DNA from 3 places in the Streptomyces sp. NPDC001100 genome. Region 1 is predicted to be linked to each of the others. Evidence: riboswitches for the same ligand, from Rfam matches in the RefSeq annotation. Region 1 holds a riboswitch; each other region holds the start of a gene.
What was found. A riboswitch is a leader RNA that binds a small molecule or an ion and turns the genes downstream of it on or off. The one in region 1 is predicted to bind cyclic di-AMP.
Positions count from the first base shown of each region.

Region 1 (5,194 bases):
CTTCGACCGCTACGACACCGACGGCGACGAGCTGCGGCTCCGCTTCCGCGACGCGGGACTGACGATCACCCTGCACTACCGGTCGCGCGGTGACGTCGTGGAGCGCTGGACGGTCCTCGACAACGAGGGGACCGAGCCGCTGGAGCTGCTGCGCGCCGACTCCGCGACCTGGACGCTGCCCGACCGCGAGGAGTGGCAGCTGTCGCACGTGCACGGACGCTGGGCCGCCGAGTCGCGGCTGGTGCGCTCCCCCCTCACCTACGGTGAGAAGGTCATCGGCAGCCGTCGCGGCCACACCGGACACCAGTACCTCCCCTGGGTCGCGCTCGACACCGACGCGACCGAGGAACGCGGCGAGGTCTACGGCTGCGCCCTCGGCTGGTCGGGGTCCTGGCGGATCGCCGTGGCCCAACTCCCGGACGCGCGCGTGCAGATCACCGGCGGCGCCGGGTACGACGAGTCCGGGCTGCTGAGCCTCGCCGCCGGGGAGTCCTTCACGACGCCCCTCTTCGCCGCCCTGTGGAGCGACGCAGGCTTCGGCGGCGCCAGCCGCACCTGGCACGCCTACCAGCGGACGTACGTCATCCCGGACGCCGACCGGGACCGGCCCGTGCTCTACAACTCCTGGGAGGCCACGCAGTTCGACATCTCCGAGGAGCAGCAGGAGGTCCTCGCGCAGCGCGCCGCGGCGGCCGGCGTCGAACTGTTCGTGGTCGACGACGGCTGGTTCGGCGCCCGCACCAGCGACCGCGCAGGACTCGGCGACTGGACCCCCAACCCGGACCGCTTCCCCGCCGGCCTCAAGCCCCTCGCGGACCGCGTCCACTCACTGGGCATGCAGTTCGGCATCTGGGTCGAGCCCGAGATGATCAACCCGGACAGCGACCTGTACCGCGCCCACCCGGACTGGGTGCAGTACCAAGAGGGACGAAAGCGGACGGAGTTCCGCAATCAGCTCGTCCTCAACCTCGCCCGCGAGGACGTCCAGGAGTACCTCTGGGAGCAGCTCGACGGACTCCTCTCCAGCGCCCCGATCGACTATGTGAAGTGGGACTTCAACCGCTGCTTCACCGACGCGGGCTGGCCCGGCGACGCCTATCCGCAGCGCCTCTGGGTCGACCATGTGCGCGCGCTGTACGCCCTGTTGGACCGGCTGCGGGCGGCCCACCCCGGTGTGGCCTTCGAGTCCTGCTCGGGCGGCGGCGGCCGGATCGACCTCGGCATCCTCAGCCGCACCGACCAGGTGTGGACCTCGGACAACACCGACCCGCTCGACCGGCTCGCCATCCAGCACGGCTTCAGCCAGATCCACCCCGCGCGCGTGATGGCCGCCTGGGTCACCGACAGCCCCAACACCCAGCTCAACGACCGGGTCAGCAGCCTGCGCTTCCGGTTCGTGAGCGCCATGGCCGGTGTCCTCGGTGTGGGCGGCGACCTCTCCGAGTGGACCGAGGAGGAACTCGCCGAGGCCCACGAGTGGATCGCCCTCTACAAGGAGATCCGGCCGCTCGTCCAGCGCGGCGACCTGCACCGGCTGCGCCCGCCGACCGGCGGACTGAGCGCCGTCCAGTACGTGCGCGGCGACGAGAGCGTCGTCCTCGCCCTGCTCCAGGCGCAGCACTACGGCGAGCCGGTGCCGGCGCTCCGGCTGCGCGGGCTCGACCCGACGGCGTCGTACGAATGCCTCGAAACGGGTGAAGTCCACCGAGGTGCCGTGCTGTTGCACCACGGACTGCGGACCGGGCTGCGCGGTGACCTCGATGCGACGGTTCTCCGGCTGCGTCGCATCTGAGCCTTCTGCCCGAATTGCAGCCTTCGTTACAACTCGCTCTGGAATAAGGGAAGCTGAGGGGTTGTACGTGAGCAGCGTCATATCCGTGACCGTGCGTCGCTCGTCATGTTCACGTAATTGACATGCTTTTCCAGGGGAATTGAGGTGGAAGTCGGGTGGGAATTCACGGAGGGTGACTGTGAATTCCCACAGGAGATCACAAGAAGCCCAAAACCGTGGAACCTCCTGCTTGTCCCTTTGCGTCTTCCTCGCTTACGTTCGCCACCAATCCGGACGGACGCCCAATCCTGCCGCCGACCGGACTCCGCACACACCCACCCGTATGCGGCAGGAGCGGGGGACCCACAGGTAGGACGCCTGTTCCGGTCTCCGGAACGGGCTTGGGGTAAAGCCGCGACCAGTGCGCGGCCGGGCATCTCCAGCCCGCACCCGACAGCTCACCCCGCAGGCGCCGGAGAGGAATTCGTCATGCCCGCGAAGGGTAAGCACCGCCGTCCGAAGTCCCAGCGTCTCAGCCGCTCGATAGCCGTAGCGGGAACCGGCGGCGCGGCGCTCGCGCTTCCGCTCGTGGGAGCCGCCGGCGCCCATGCCGCCCCTTCGGCTTCCGCTCCGGAAAAGGCCGTTCAGTCGGTTCCGGCGACCGAGAAGACGGTGACGCGGAAGGCGGCGACCGCCAAGACCGAAGGCGTCAGGACGTATTCGGTGAAGGCGGGCGACTGGCTCGCGAAGATCGCCGAGGACCAGGACGTCACCGGCGGCTGGAAGAAGATCTACCAGGACAACCGCGAGGCCATCGGCGCCGACCCCTCGCTGATCCACCCGGGCCTCAAGCTCTCCCTCGGCAAGAAGGGCACGACGAGTACGGCCAAGTCGTCCGGTTCGTCGTCCTCTTCCTCCTCCTCTTCGTCGTCCTCCTCGTCGAAGAGGACGACCGCCACGCAGAGCGCCGACACCACCAGCACCTCCAGCGGCTACACCCTCCCCGTGACCGGCGGCACCATCGGCACCGGCTATCACGTCGCGGGCAGCATGTGGTCCAGCGGCTACCACACGGGCGTCGACTTCGTCGTCCCGACCGGCACCACCGTCAAGGCGGTCGCCGCGGGCACGGTCGTCTCGGCGGCCTACGACGGCGCCTACGGCAACGAGGTCGTCATCCGGCACGCGGACGGCGAGTACTCGCAGTACGCCCACATGTCGCAGCTGTCCGTCTCGGCCGGCCAGACCGTGACCGAGGGCCAGCAGATCGGCCTCTCCGGCGCGACCGGCAACGTGACCGGCCCGCACCTGCACTTCGAGATCCGGACCACTCCGTACTACGGCTCGGACGTGGACCCGGTCGCCTACCTCCGCTCGCACGGCGTCACCGTCGGCTGACGTCGGGGCCCTGCGCGGGCGGTTCCCGGGGTCAACGTACCTGGCCAGGGGCTTATTCCGACTTTGGACAACCCTTTACAAGTGGCTTATCTCACCGCTCGTCAACCCTAAAATACGATCGCGTAGGTCACAGTCCAGGGTGAACTATGGTTGCCGTGGCTAACGATTCGAAGAGTGACAACAGATCAGTGATCGGGTCGTACGTGGCGGTGGGGGACAGCTTCACCGAGGGCGTCGGCGACCCCGGGCCCGACGGGGCGATGGTCGGCTGGGCCGACCGGTTCGCGGTACTGCTCGCGGACCGGCGGCCCGAGGGCGACTTCGCGTACACGAACCTCGCCGTGCGCGGGAAACTGCTCGACCAGATCGTGGCGGACCAGCTCGCCCGGGCCAAGGAGATCGGCCCCGACCTGGTCTCCTTCTGCGCGGGTGGCAACGACATCATCCGTCCCGGCACCGACCCCGACGAGGTGGCCGAGCGCTTCGAACGCGCGGTCGCCGACCTCACCTCCGCCGTCGGCACCGTCCTGGTGACGACCGGCTTCGACACCCGCAACGTGCCCGTGCTCAAGCATCTGCGCGGCAAGATCGCCACCTACAACGGACATGTGCGGGCCATCGCCGACCGTTACGGCTGCCCGGTGCTCGACCTGTGGTCCCTGAAGACGATCCAGGACCGCCGGGCCTGGGACGGCGACCGGCTCCACCTCTCTCCCGAGGGCCACACGCGCGTGGCGCTCCGCGCCGGTCAGGTCCTCGGCATCGAGGTCCCGGCCGACCCGGACCAGCCCTGGCCGCCCCTGCCCCCGCGCGGCACGCTCGACATCCGCCGCGACGACGTGCACTGGGCGCGCGAGTACCTGGTGCCGTGGATCGGACGCCGACTGCGCGGCGAGTCCTCGGGCGACCACGTGGAGGCCAAGGGCGCGCTGTCGCCGGACGACATCAAGATGCGGATCGACTGGGTGGCTTGACGGGGTGACGGGTGCGGCTGCTGTGCCGGGGCGTGTGCCGCCCCAGGGCTCGGCACGGCGGGTGCGTCCGGTGCGTCCGGCTTGCCCGGACCGCCCGGTGAGACCTGTCCGGACTTCGCGGAGCGGCACGGGCGGACGCCGGTGGCGCGGCCGGCCGTCTCCGCGAGCCGACACCCACCCGGGTGGCCGCGAACCGTCGTCCGCCGGCGGAACGGCACCGTTCTGTTCGGGTGCGGACGCCGCCGAGGTCCTCGTCAGCGGCGTGCGCCGACCACGAGGACGGCGGACCGAGCCCTCCGTACGACTCAGGAAGCGGTCAACGCCGCCCGCTCCAGGCCGAGTTCCCGCGCGAGCGCCTCGTCGACCCACTCCAGGGCCCGTGTCCGTGACACCGCGCCCGCGTACGCCGTCATCTGTACGGCGAGGCCGTCGAGGAGGGCCGTCAGGCGCAGGGCCGTGGCGTTCGGGTCCGCGCAGTGGAACTCGCCCGCGATCACTCCCTCGGCGACGACCTCCGCGAGCGCCTGCTTCCACTGCCGGTCGAGATCGCGCGTCACCCCCAGCAGGGCGGGCTCGCGCAGCGCCGCCGCCCAGCCCTCGATCCACAGCCGCCAGCCCTTGGCCTGCCCGGTCGGCGCGTACCAGCGCACCGCGGCCCGCAGCCGGCGCAGCGCGGTCGTACGACGGCCGAGCAGCTTGCGCAGATGCGCGAGATCGTCCTCGGCCGCGAAGGCGAACGCGGCGGCGACCAGCTTCTCCTTGGTCGAGAAGTGGTAGAGCACCAGCGCGTTGCTCACCCCGAGCGCCGAGGCCACGTCGGCGATCCTGACCGCCGCCACACCCCGCGCCTCGATCTGCTCGACGGCGGCCCGCAGCAACTCCGCCCGCCGCTCCGCCACACCCAACCGCACTCTCGCCACCCGATCACCCTATTCCGTAGCCGGCGAAGGTGTCGCTCCGTCCCTCACCGGTACCAGCCGAACCGTTCCGCGATGACCGGCAGCCGGTCCGCGACGATGGCGTGCGCGGCGGCGCGCGGTGTCGTGCCGTC
Region 1 is NZ_JBSFKO010000025.1:96,611-101,804, reverse strand. Features, by position in the region: gene ACWDEW_RS31380 (alpha-galactosidase) at 1-1,792, shown strand, start outside; cyclic di-AMP (ydaO/yuaA leader) riboswitch at 2,094-2,256, shown strand; gene ACWDEW_RS31375 (M23 family metallopeptidase) at 2,261-3,169, shown strand; gene ACWDEW_RS31370 (SGNH/GDSL hydrolase family protein) at 3,358-4,143, shown strand; gene ACWDEW_RS31365 (TetR/AcrR family transcriptional regulator) at 4,449-5,063, opposite strand; gene ACWDEW_RS31360 (Glu/Leu/Phe/Val dehydrogenase dimerization domain-containing protein) at 5,108-5,194, opposite strand, start outside.

Region 2 (5,194 bases), on a different contig from region 1:
TACCTGGGGCTCGCCCACCATCCCGAGGTCGTCGAAGTGGCCGCGGCGGCGGCGCGGACCTGGGGCGGCGGGTCCACCGGCTCGCGGCTCGTCACCGGGACGACCGAGCTGCACGCCCGGCTGGAGCGCGAGCTGGCCGAGTTCACCGGGTTCGAGGCCGCTCTCGTCTTCTCCTCCGGCTACGCGGCCAACCTCGCCGCGGTCACCACGCTGGCCCCGCACGGCTCGCTGATCGTCTCCGACGCGGGCAACCACGCCTCCCTGATCGACGGCTGCCGGCTGGCCCGGGGCGCCACCCAGGTCGTGGGGCACGCCGATCCGGACGGGGTGCGCAAGGCGCTGCGGACGCACGACGGGCCGGCCGTGGTCGTGTCCGACTCGGTGTTCTCCGTGGACGGGGACGCGGCTCCGGTGGGGGCGCTCGCCGAGGCCGGCCGGGAGTTCGGGGCGGGGCTGCTGCTCGACGACGCGCACGGGCTCGGGGTGCTGGGCGAGGGCGGGCGCGGGCTGCCGTACGCGGCGGGGCTCGCGGGGGCCGAGGACGTGGTCGTGACGGTCACCCTGTCCAAGTCGCTGGGCAGTCAGGGCGGGGCCGTGCTCGGGCCGGCCCGGGTGATCGACCATCTGGTCAACGCGGCGCGGACGTTCATCTTCGACACCGGGCTGGCGCCCGCGGCGGCGGGCGCGGCGCTGGCGGCGCTCACCCTGCTGCGGCGCGAGCCCGAGCGGGCGGCCCGGGCGCGCGCCGTGGCGAGTGAGCTGCACGCACGGTTCACCGCCGCGGGTCTGGAAGCGGTACGTCCGGACGCCGCGGTGGTGTCGGTGCGGGCACCGTCCCCGGAGGCGGCCGTGCAATGGGCGGCCGACTGCCGTACGGCAGGGCTGGCCGTGGGCTGCTTCCGTCCTCCTTCCGTGCCCGACGGCATCTCACGGCTCAGGCTGACCGCCCGAGCGGACCTCTCCGGGGCCGAGATCGAACGCGCTGTACGTGTGATCGGCGAAACGCGACCATGAGTCGGCGTGACACGGTCGTGCGTCGCTGACGAGGAGAACCGATCAGTGGAAGGCGCCGAGGAATCCCGTCCAGCTCTCGGGGGAGAAGAGCAGGGCGGGTCCCTGGGGGTCCTTGGAGTCGCGTACGGCGAGCAGCCCCTTGCGGGGGCCGGAGTGCGGACGGGCCGCCTCGACGCAGTTGTTCGCTCCCGTGCTGTAGCTGCTGCGCAGCCACCGCACTCCGGACAGATCGGTACTGGAAGGTACGTTCCGAGGCAGTGCAGACATGGTGCCTCCTTACGCGCCGTCACCTATTCCGGCGATGTAGTCCAACGAGTCCTCGGGTGAAAGGGCGTGGAACTGAAGGGTGTTGAAGGCCTCGCTGTAGGCCTCTAGGTCTTCTTTCCGTTCGAGGTAGAGGCTACTCGTCAAGTGGTCGAGAACAACCACGTCCAGATCAGAAGTGCTCGGAAAGGAGAAGATAACGAAAGGACCGGTGATGCCGATGTGCGCTCCTGCGGCGAACGGCAAGACCTGAAGCCGGACTTGGGGCAGTTGGGCCGCCTCGGTGAGCCGCGCCAGCTGCCGTGCCATCACACCCGGCCCGCCGACCTCCCGGCGTACCACCGCCTCGTCGAGGACCACGCTCAGTTCGAGTGGGGGATCGGCGCGCAGGATGTCCTGCCGGGCCAGCCGCACCTGCACCAGCGCGTCGAGCCGCTCCGGCCCGTCGTGGTCGAGGCCTCCCACGGCGGCCCGGGTCACCGCCCGGGCGTACTCGGGTGTCTGCAGCAGCCCGGGGACGACCGAGGTCTCCAGGGTGCGGATCGTGCTGGCCTGTGACTCCAGACTGATGAAGTCCCGGTAGGCGGGCGGCAGTACACCGCGATACGCGTGCCACCAGTGGTGCCGGCCGCCCCCGTCGTCGGAACCCGCCAACACGAGCAGCATGTCCCGGAGTTGTGCGTCGCCGACCTCATAGGCGTCCAGAAGTAACCGGACGTCGGGCGGTTTCACGCCACTCGCGCCGGTCTCGATGCGGCTCACCTTCGACTGGTGCCAGCCGACCAGCCGGGCCGCCTCGCCGCTGGTGAGCCCCGCGTCCGCACGCAACGCGCGGAGTTCGGCGCCCAGTTTCCGGCGGCGCACCGCGGGACCGTACTGCATGGGTTTCTCCTTACTCCTTCCGAGTCGCCCAAATAGAGTCTGGGTTCGCAGAGTTCACCGCTTTGAGCGACAGATATATGCATATCTTGGTGGATCGGCACCGTTGGCGACGCGGTAATGGCAGTCTGGCGAAGAAGCACCAGTCCGGGACCGTACTCGAACCATCCGCTCCGTGTCGGACACCGGTCCCGCGGGAAAGGGACGACCGCGCCATGGCAGACCATCTGGAAGCATCCGTCACTCTGCCGAGCGATCCCGCCTCGGTCTCCACCGCCCGCTCCTACGTGGTCGGGACCCTCGTGGAGTGGGGACTGCCGGCGGACACGGAGGTCGCCGACACCATCCGCCTCATCGTCTCCGAACTCGCCACCAACGCCGTACAGCACACCTTCGGACAGTCACCCACCTTCACGGTGGACATCGAGCTGGAGCGTGACGAACAGCTGCGCATCGGAGTCACCGACAGCCATCCCCGCTTCCCGAAGCGCCTGCCCGCCGCCGTCCAGCAGGACAACGGCCGGGGCATGGTCATCATCCGCTGGCTGACCGCGGAGTGCGGCGGCAAACTGCGGGTCCGGCCGACCCTGGAGGGCGGCAAGACGGTCTCCATCGAGGTGCCCTGGACAGTCCCGGCCCGGCCGGTGACCGCGGCGGGCCAGCAGGAGCCGTAGAGGGACATGCGGAACGCCTCTGGACACCCGAGGGGGTGGCGGTCCGTCAGGAGACCGCCACCCCCTCGGGAGTCTTCAGCACGGATCAGCTGACCCGGCCGTACCAGACGCTCTTGGTCCAGATCTTCTGCAACCGCACCACGTCCCCGGTCTTCGGGGCGTGCCAGATCTTTCCGCCGCCGGCGTAGATGCCGACGTGGTAGACGCTGGAGCCCGAGTGGAAGAAGACGAGGTCCCCGGCCTTGCGGCTTCCGGCCGAGATGTGGTGGGTCTTGTTGTACTGCTGGGCCGCCGTACGGGGCAGCTTCTTGCCTGCCTTCTTGTACGAGTACAGCGTGAGCCCGGAGCAGTCGAAGCGGCCCGGCCCGGTGGCCCCGTACCTGTACGGGGCGCCCTTCTTGGACGCCGCGACCTGGAGTGCCTTCGTCGCGGGTGTCGCGGCCGCGGCGTCGGATGCGACGCCCGGGATCACGACGGAACCGCCTACGGCGGCGATGGCGAAGGCCGAAGCCGTACCGGCCCTGACCATCAGCGACGGGACACGATTGAGCGCAGTCATGCGCAACCCTTCGTCAGCCGCCTGTGAAGGATGACCTGTCGGATTCGGGCTGACAAAGTTGCCCGGCCGCTGACGCGGCTTCACCCCAAGGGCTGCTCGGCCCGGTCATGGCGTGACCGTCCCGGCGACCCGTCGTGCCTGGGTCCTCCACTCCTGCCGATGCAATCCTGTCGACCTGTCATCCGGGCGGCGGCAGGACTCGGCGTCCGCCCGGATCGCCCCGCCGCTGCGGCGGGGTCTTGTCGTCAGACAGGGATCTTCACCTATGAATGTCCGAAAAGCCCAACGGAATCGGGGATTTGTGGGGTTACTCACCACTCACTCGTTCGGCTGAACGTATCGGTGTTCGAGGGCGTGTCGAGGTCGCACCACCCTCGGACCAGCACCGGAACACCTCACCCGTCCCTCGGGCTACGCGTGTTGCGCAACCCGGACGGCCGCATGGGCGGAGCGGCGACTACGCCGATCGGGGGTACGCCGTTCGGCCCGTTTCGACCCCGGCCGTCATGGCTCCGGGTCCGTCAACTGTCGGAGGGTGCGGGGATCGTGACCCGAGCCGTGCGGCGCTCTCCGTCCAGCACGCGCAGCGCCCGCGCGAGCGTGGGGGCGTGCAGCTCGGTCTCGCCCCGCTGATGCATCAGGGCCAGCGCGTCCCGCAGCTCGGTGGCCTTGGCCACCAGCGCCTGGGCGGCCCTCAGCCCACGGTAGGTGTCCCCGTGGTGCGCCGGGTTGATACGGCCCAGCAGGTCGGCCACGTCCAGATAACGGTCGATCAACTCGCCCTCGGCGCGCGTCAACGCGGGCAGCGGCGGAAGTTCCGGCGGCAGCATCGTCGGCTCACTCCCCGCCGGACTCGGTGAGCGAGGTCTTGCGGGTGGACACGATCCGGTCCACCAGCCCGTATTCCAGGGCCTGTTGGGCGTCGAGGATGCGATCCCGCTCGATGTCCGCGCTCACCTGCTCCACCGTCCGGCCCGTGTGCAGGGCCAGTACCGCCTCCAGTTGGGACCGGGTGCGCGCCAACTCCTCGGCCTGGATGGCGAGATCACTCGCCTGACCCTGGATCGGCTCGGGCAGCGAGGGCTGGTGGAGCGTCATCCGCGCGCCGGGCAGCGCCGACCGCTTTCCCGGGGTGCCCGCCGCCAGCAGCACCGCCGCGCTGGTGCCGGCCCGGCCGAGGCAGATCGTCTCCACGTCGCACGTGACGTACCGCAGCGTGTCGTAGATCGCCGACATCGCGGTGAACGAGCCGCCGGGCGAGTTGATGTACAGCGAGATGTCCCGGTCCGGCGCCAGGTACTCCAGGTGCATGAACTGGGCCATCACGTCGTTCGCCGAGATGTCGTCGATCGGCGTCCCGAGGAAGACGATCCGCTCCTCCAGCAGCTTCGAGTACGGGTCCGTCGTCCGGTGCCCGGAGCTGGTGCGCTCCGTGAATTCGGGCAGGACATGGCGGGCGAACGGTCGGGTCATGGGTACCCCTCCTTCGGCATCTGTAAGAAATGTACAGGACGTACATGACGTTATGATGGGAGCGGATTCTAGTGACCGAGTAAAATGCCCAGGTCGGAGGGTCTTTATTGCTCTCTGCTGGGGCTCGTGTCTCACATTCCTGTCACGGTTTGACGGCTCTCTGGCGGGAGTGTTGTCGCCGTTGCGTTCGGCAACTGGCCAGTGGTCCTCCCCGTGGCCACCCTGATCTGCGATCCTGTCGCGACTCGCGGTGGTCGGAGCGTCCGTCAATGGGTGCGGGCGGCCCGGCTGGAATGCCTCAGCCCTAACAAGCCTGTTGCTGCGCGGCGGT
Region 2 is NZ_JBSFKO010000014.1:129,025-134,218, reverse strand. Features, by position in the region: gene ACWDEW_RS21925 (8-amino-7-oxononanoate synthase) at 1-1,014, shown strand, start outside; gene ACWDEW_RS21920 (DUF397 domain-containing protein) at 1,057-1,281, opposite strand; gene ACWDEW_RS21915 (helix-turn-helix domain-containing protein) at 1,291-2,160, opposite strand; gene ACWDEW_RS21910 (ATP-binding protein) at 2,373-2,831, shown strand; gene ACWDEW_RS21905 (C40 family peptidase) at 2,917-3,390, opposite strand; cyclic di-AMP (ydaO/yuaA leader) riboswitch at 3,394-3,573, opposite strand; gene ACWDEW_RS21900 (hypothetical protein) at 3,912-4,220, opposite strand; gene ACWDEW_RS21895 (ATP-dependent Clp protease proteolytic subunit) at 4,228-4,863, opposite strand.
Region 2: it holds a riboswitch for cyclic di-AMP, as region 1 does, so the genes downstream of both, ACWDEW_RS21905 (C40 family peptidase) here and ACWDEW_RS31375 (M23 family metallopeptidase) in region 1, are expected to answer to the same signal.

Region 3 (5,194 bases), on a different contig from region 1:
GCCTCCAACAAGATCGCGATCGGCGTCGTCCTGGGCGGCCTGTCGTTCCTGCTGATGGTCCTGCCGACCAGCGGGCACAGCGGCGACGCCTACCGCATGTCGGCCTGGTGGATCGTCGGCTCGTACTTCCTGCTCGGCCTCGGCGACATCCTCCTGGAGACCTCCGGGATGTCGGCCACCACGAAGCTCGCCCCGGCCGCGTTCTCCAGCCAGACCATGTCCCTCTGGTTCCTGTCCCTCGCGCTCGCGAACGGCATCCAGGCCCAGACGGTGAAGCTCTACGACGACGTCTCCAAGCCGGCCTACTTCGGCGTCAACGGCGCGATCGCGGTGGCCGCCGGCCTCGCGGTGATGGCCGCCGCGCCCTGGCTGCGCCGCACCATGCACCCGGTCCACTGAACCCAGGGGTCCCCTCATGCGCATCCGTACGTCCTTCCCCCACGAGACGGCCCACGAGGACATCCGCATCCCGATGCCCGACGGAACACGCCTCTACGCGCGCGTGTGGCGCCCGCTGACGGACGAACCCGTACCGGCGCTCCTCGAATACCTCCCGTACCGCCTGACCGACTGGACCGCGCCCCGCGACGCCCAGCGCCACCCCTGGTACGCGGGCCACGGCTACGCCTCCGTGCGGGTCGACGTGCGCGGCCACGGCAACAGCGAGGGCGCGCCCGGCGACGAGTACGACGCGCAGGAACTCGCGGACGGCGTCGAGGTGGTCAACTGGCTTGCCGCGCAGCCCTGGTGCACCGGCAAGGTGGGCATGTTCGGGATCTCCTGGGGCGGCTTCAACTCCCTCCAGATCGCCGCCCTCGCGCCGGAACCGCTGAAGGCGATCGTCACCGTCTGCTCCACCGACGACCGCTACGACAACGACGTGCACTACATGGGCGGTTCGGCCCTCGCCGTCGACCTGCACGCCTGGGCGGCCACCATGCTCGCCTTCGTCGCCCGCCCGCCGGACCCCGAGTACGCGGGCCTGGTCTGGCGCGACATGTGGCTCAAGCGCCTGGAGCGGATCGACCCGTTCATCCACACCTGGCTCGCCCACCAGCTCCGCGACGACTACTGGAGGCACGGCAGCGTCTGTGAGGACTACGGCGCGATCGGCGCCGCCGTCCTGGCGGTGGGCGGCTGGCACGACCCGTACCGCGACACGGTCCTGCGGCTCGTCGAACACCTCCCGCCCGACCGGGTGCGCGGTCTGATCGGACCGTGGTCCCACCAGTACCCCGACCGGGGCCTGCCGCCAGGACCCGCGATCGGCTTCCTCCAGGAGACGCTGCGCTGGTGGGACCACTGGCTGAAGGGCGAGGACACGGGAGTCATGGAGGAACCTCCGCTGCGGGCCTACGTCAGCGACTCGCATCCTCCGGCCACGGCCTACGACACCCTGCCGGGCCGTTGGGTCGGCGAGCCCACGTGGCCCTCGCCCCACGTGAAGACGACGACGTACGGCCTCCGGGGCGCGCCCGTCCTGGTGCGCTCCCCCATGCACACCGGTGTGGACGCGGGCCGGTTCTTCCCGTTCGGGAACGACGCCGACCTGCCGCCGGACCAGCGGGACGAGGACGCGCGGTCGGCGTGCTTCGAGTTCGAGGTGCCGGCCGAGACGTGGGTACTGGGGCGGCCGAGGGTGCGGCTGCGGCTGACCTGCGGTGTGCCGCGCGGGCAGGTGGTCGCGCGGCTGTGCGATGTCGCGCCGGACGGGTCGTCGACGCTGGTCACCCGCGGTGTGCTGAACCTGTCGGCCCGGCACGGGCGGGACCGGGCGGTGCCGTGGACGCCGGGCACCACGGAGGACGTGACCTTCGAACTGAACGGCATCGGGCACGCGTTTCCGCCGGGCCATCGGATCCGGCTCGCGGTGTCGTCGGCGTACTGGCCCTGGATCTGGCCGCAGCCGGAGTCCGGGGCGGGGTTCACGCTGGATCCGGAGGGATGTGCGATGGAACTTCCGGTGCGGGAAAGGGAGTTGACGTACGACATTCGCTTCGACGAGCCCGAGGAGGCCGCGCCGATCGGGGTCAACCACCCCGCCACGCTGGACGAGCCGCGGCCCGAGCGGCTGGTCGTGCGGGATGTGGCGAAGGGTGAGTGGCGGCTGGAGGTGGATCCCCGGTACGGCGGCACGCGGGTGTATCCGGACGGGCTCGAATTCACCGAGGACGCGCTGGAGACGTACACGATCGACGAGTCGGACCCTTTGTCCGCCCGCACGCGGTCCGACTGGACGATCCGGCTGCATCGGCCGGAGCTGGGATGGGACACGACCGTGCGGACGCGGTCCGAGATCACCTGCGACGAAACGGACTTTATTACCTCGAATGAGGTGATCTGCACCGAGGGCAGCGAAGTGATCTTTCACCGCACTTGGGAGAAAAGGATTCCGAGAACTGCCAGTTGAGGACGAATGCCCGATTTGCCGTTCTTTATCTCGCCGTGAGTTGGGTCACGCGTTTGTGTGCGTGGCCTGTGGTCCTGCGTTTTTACGTTTCCCTTGTGGTTATTGACAGTTGAACCTTGGCTTACGCAAAGGATCAAGTGCCCCATACGCCTCAGACCAAGGTCAATAGGGGTTAGGTGTGATTCCGCCACTTGTTCCGGACATGTGCTCTCGCATAGTTTCCGGGCCTGTCGAGCGGAACGCCGAATCCTGCCGCCGCCCGGCATCCCAGTCACGAACTTCTCGCACGGCAGGAGCGGGGGACCCAGGTAAGTCGCCGGACCGGTCGCTGCGACCGGGACGGCTCGGGGTTAAGTCACGTCCGTGAGGGCGTGGCCGGGCACCTCCCAGCCCGAACCCGACAGCTCACCTCGCAGGCGACGGAGAGGAACCTCGTCATGCCTGCATCCGCTCAGTCCCGCCGCGCCCGCCTTGTCCGCCGTGTCGTTGTCGCCGGTACCGGTGTCGCGATCCTCGCGCTGCCTGTCGTCGGGGCGACCACCGCCTCGGCCGCCACGACCTCGTCGACCACGCTCGCCGGATACCCCAACACCCTTGACGGGTGGATCCGTGAGTCGCTCGCGATCATGGCGCAGAAGGGAATTCCGGGTACGTACAACGGGATCTACCGGAACGTGATCCGTGAGTCGTCCGGCAACCCGTACGCGATCAACAACTGGGACTCCAACGCGGCGGCGGGTACGCCGTCGAAGGGGCTGCTCCAGGTGATCGACCCGACGTTCAACGCGTATCACGTTGCCGGGACTTCGTTCGATCCGTACGACCCGGTTGCGAACATCACCGCCGCCTGCAACTACGCGGCGGCCGTGTATGGCTCCATCGACAACGTGTACGGGGCTTACTAGAGACTGTCGGATCAGCCACGACGGGTTGTCTGTCCGTCTGCCGCGCCGTCGTGGCTGGTCGCGCGGTTCCCGCGCCCCTGAAAGACGCTTCAGTCGAGGAGTCTTTCCAGGACCAGCGCGATGCCGTCGTCCTCGTTCGACTTCGTCACCTCGTCGGCCACCGCCTTGAGTTCGGGGTGGGCGTTGGCCATCGCCACTCCGTGGGCCGCCCAGTCGAACATGGGGATGTCGTTCGGCATGTCGCCGAAGGCGATGGTGTCGGACGGGGTCAGGCCCAAGTGGCGGGCCGCCAGGGCGAGGCCCGTCGCCTTGGTGATGCCGAGTGGCTGGAGTTCGACGGTACCGGGACCCGACATGGTGACCGAGGCCAGGGAACCGACCACCGAGCGGGCCGTGGACGCCAACTCGTCGTCCTCCAGGGCGGGGTGACGGAGCAACACCTTGCTGATCGGTTCGGACCACAAGTCGTCGCGCCTGCCCACCCGTACGGCGGGGAGCGTGGGGTGCGGCATCAAGTAGCCGGGCTCGATGAGGGTGAGGCCGTCCACTCCGTCCTGGTCGACCGCCGCGAACACCTGGCCCACTTCCGCCTCGATCTTGCCGAGCGCGGTCTCCGCCAGCTCACGGTCCAGGGTGACCGACCAGAGCAGACGGTCCGCGCCGGCGTCGTACAACTGCGCGCCCTGTCCGCACACCGCGAGCCCCCTGCTGCCGAGGTCTTCGAGGAGCGGGCGCACCCTCGGAGCGGGCCGGCCGGTGACGACCAGGTGCCGGGCGCCGGCCGCCGACGCCCTCGCCAGTGCGATGCGGGACCGGTCGGAGAGCGTGTCGTCGCCGCGCAGCAGCGTCCCGTCCAGGTCGGTGGCGATCAGTGCATATGCGAGGGGTGCGGCCATGATCAGAGAATACGGATGGAACGCCCCACCGACTCGACACGAACCGGACGGCTGCTGCCTTCACATACGTTGACCCGAGTTCCGGTTGGTTTGACAGTTACGGCGGTTATGCCGACTCCCGGATCACCAGTTCGGTGGGCAGGATCACGCCCGCCGTGTCCTCGCCGGCGATCTGCGCGAGCAGCATGCGGACCATTTCGGCGCTGATGCGGTCGTAGGGCTGGCGCATGGTCGTGAGGGCCGGGGTGATCGCCGTGGCCGCCGCCGAGTCGTCGAAGCCTCCGACAGCGATGTCATCCGGGACCGAACGGCCGGATTGCTGGAGGGTGTTGACGACTCCCAGAGCCATCAGGTCCGACGCCACGAACACCGCGTCCAGGTCGGGGGCCCGCGTCAGGAGTCTGCGGGCCGCTTCCTCGCCGCCCGTGCGGCGGTAGTCGCCTTCCACGACGAGTGCGGGGTCGTGGGGCAGGCCCGCCTCCGTGAGGACGTCCCGGTAGCCGGCCAGGCGGTCGGGGCCGCCCGGCGCGTCGAGCGGGCCGGTGACCATGGCGATGCGGCGTCTGCCGCGGGAGATGAGGTGGCGGACCATTTCCTGGGCGCCGTCGCGGTCGGCCGCGGCCACGTAGCTGTACTTGGAGGCGGGGCCGAGCGGTTTGCCGCAGGCCACCAACGGGATGCCGGCGTCGCGGAGTTCGGCCGCCACCGGGTCGCCGCTGTGGTTGGAGACCAGCAGGACTCCGTCCACGTGGCCCGAGGTGATGTAGCGGGTGAGGCGGCGGCGGTCGTCCTTGGAGGAGGCCAGCATCAGGAGCAGGGGGATGTCGTGGCGGGCCAGGTGCTCGGTGCAACCCCGCAGCAGGACATTGAAGTTGGGGTCCTCGAAGAACTTCTCCTGCGGCTCGGTGAGGAGGAACGCCACCGAGTCCGACCGTCCGGTGCTCAGGGAGCGGGCGTGCCGGTTGACGACGTAGCCCGTCTTC
Region 3 is NZ_JBSFKO010000019.1:24,907-30,100, forward strand. Features, by position in the region: gene ACWDEW_RS26535 (peptide MFS transporter) at 1-399, shown strand, start outside; gene ACWDEW_RS26540 (CocE/NonD family hydrolase) at 416-2,410, shown strand; cyclic di-AMP (ydaO/yuaA leader) riboswitch at 2,673-2,844, shown strand; gene ACWDEW_RS26545 (transglycosylase SLT domain-containing protein) at 2,848-3,315, shown strand; gene ACWDEW_RS26550 (HAD family hydrolase) at 3,405-4,211, opposite strand; gene ACWDEW_RS26555 (LacI family DNA-binding transcriptional regulator) at 4,318-5,194, opposite strand, start outside.
Region 3: it holds a riboswitch for cyclic di-AMP, as region 1 does, so the genes downstream of both, ACWDEW_RS26545 (transglycosylase SLT domain-containing protein) here and ACWDEW_RS31375 (M23 family metallopeptidase) in region 1, are expected to answer to the same signal.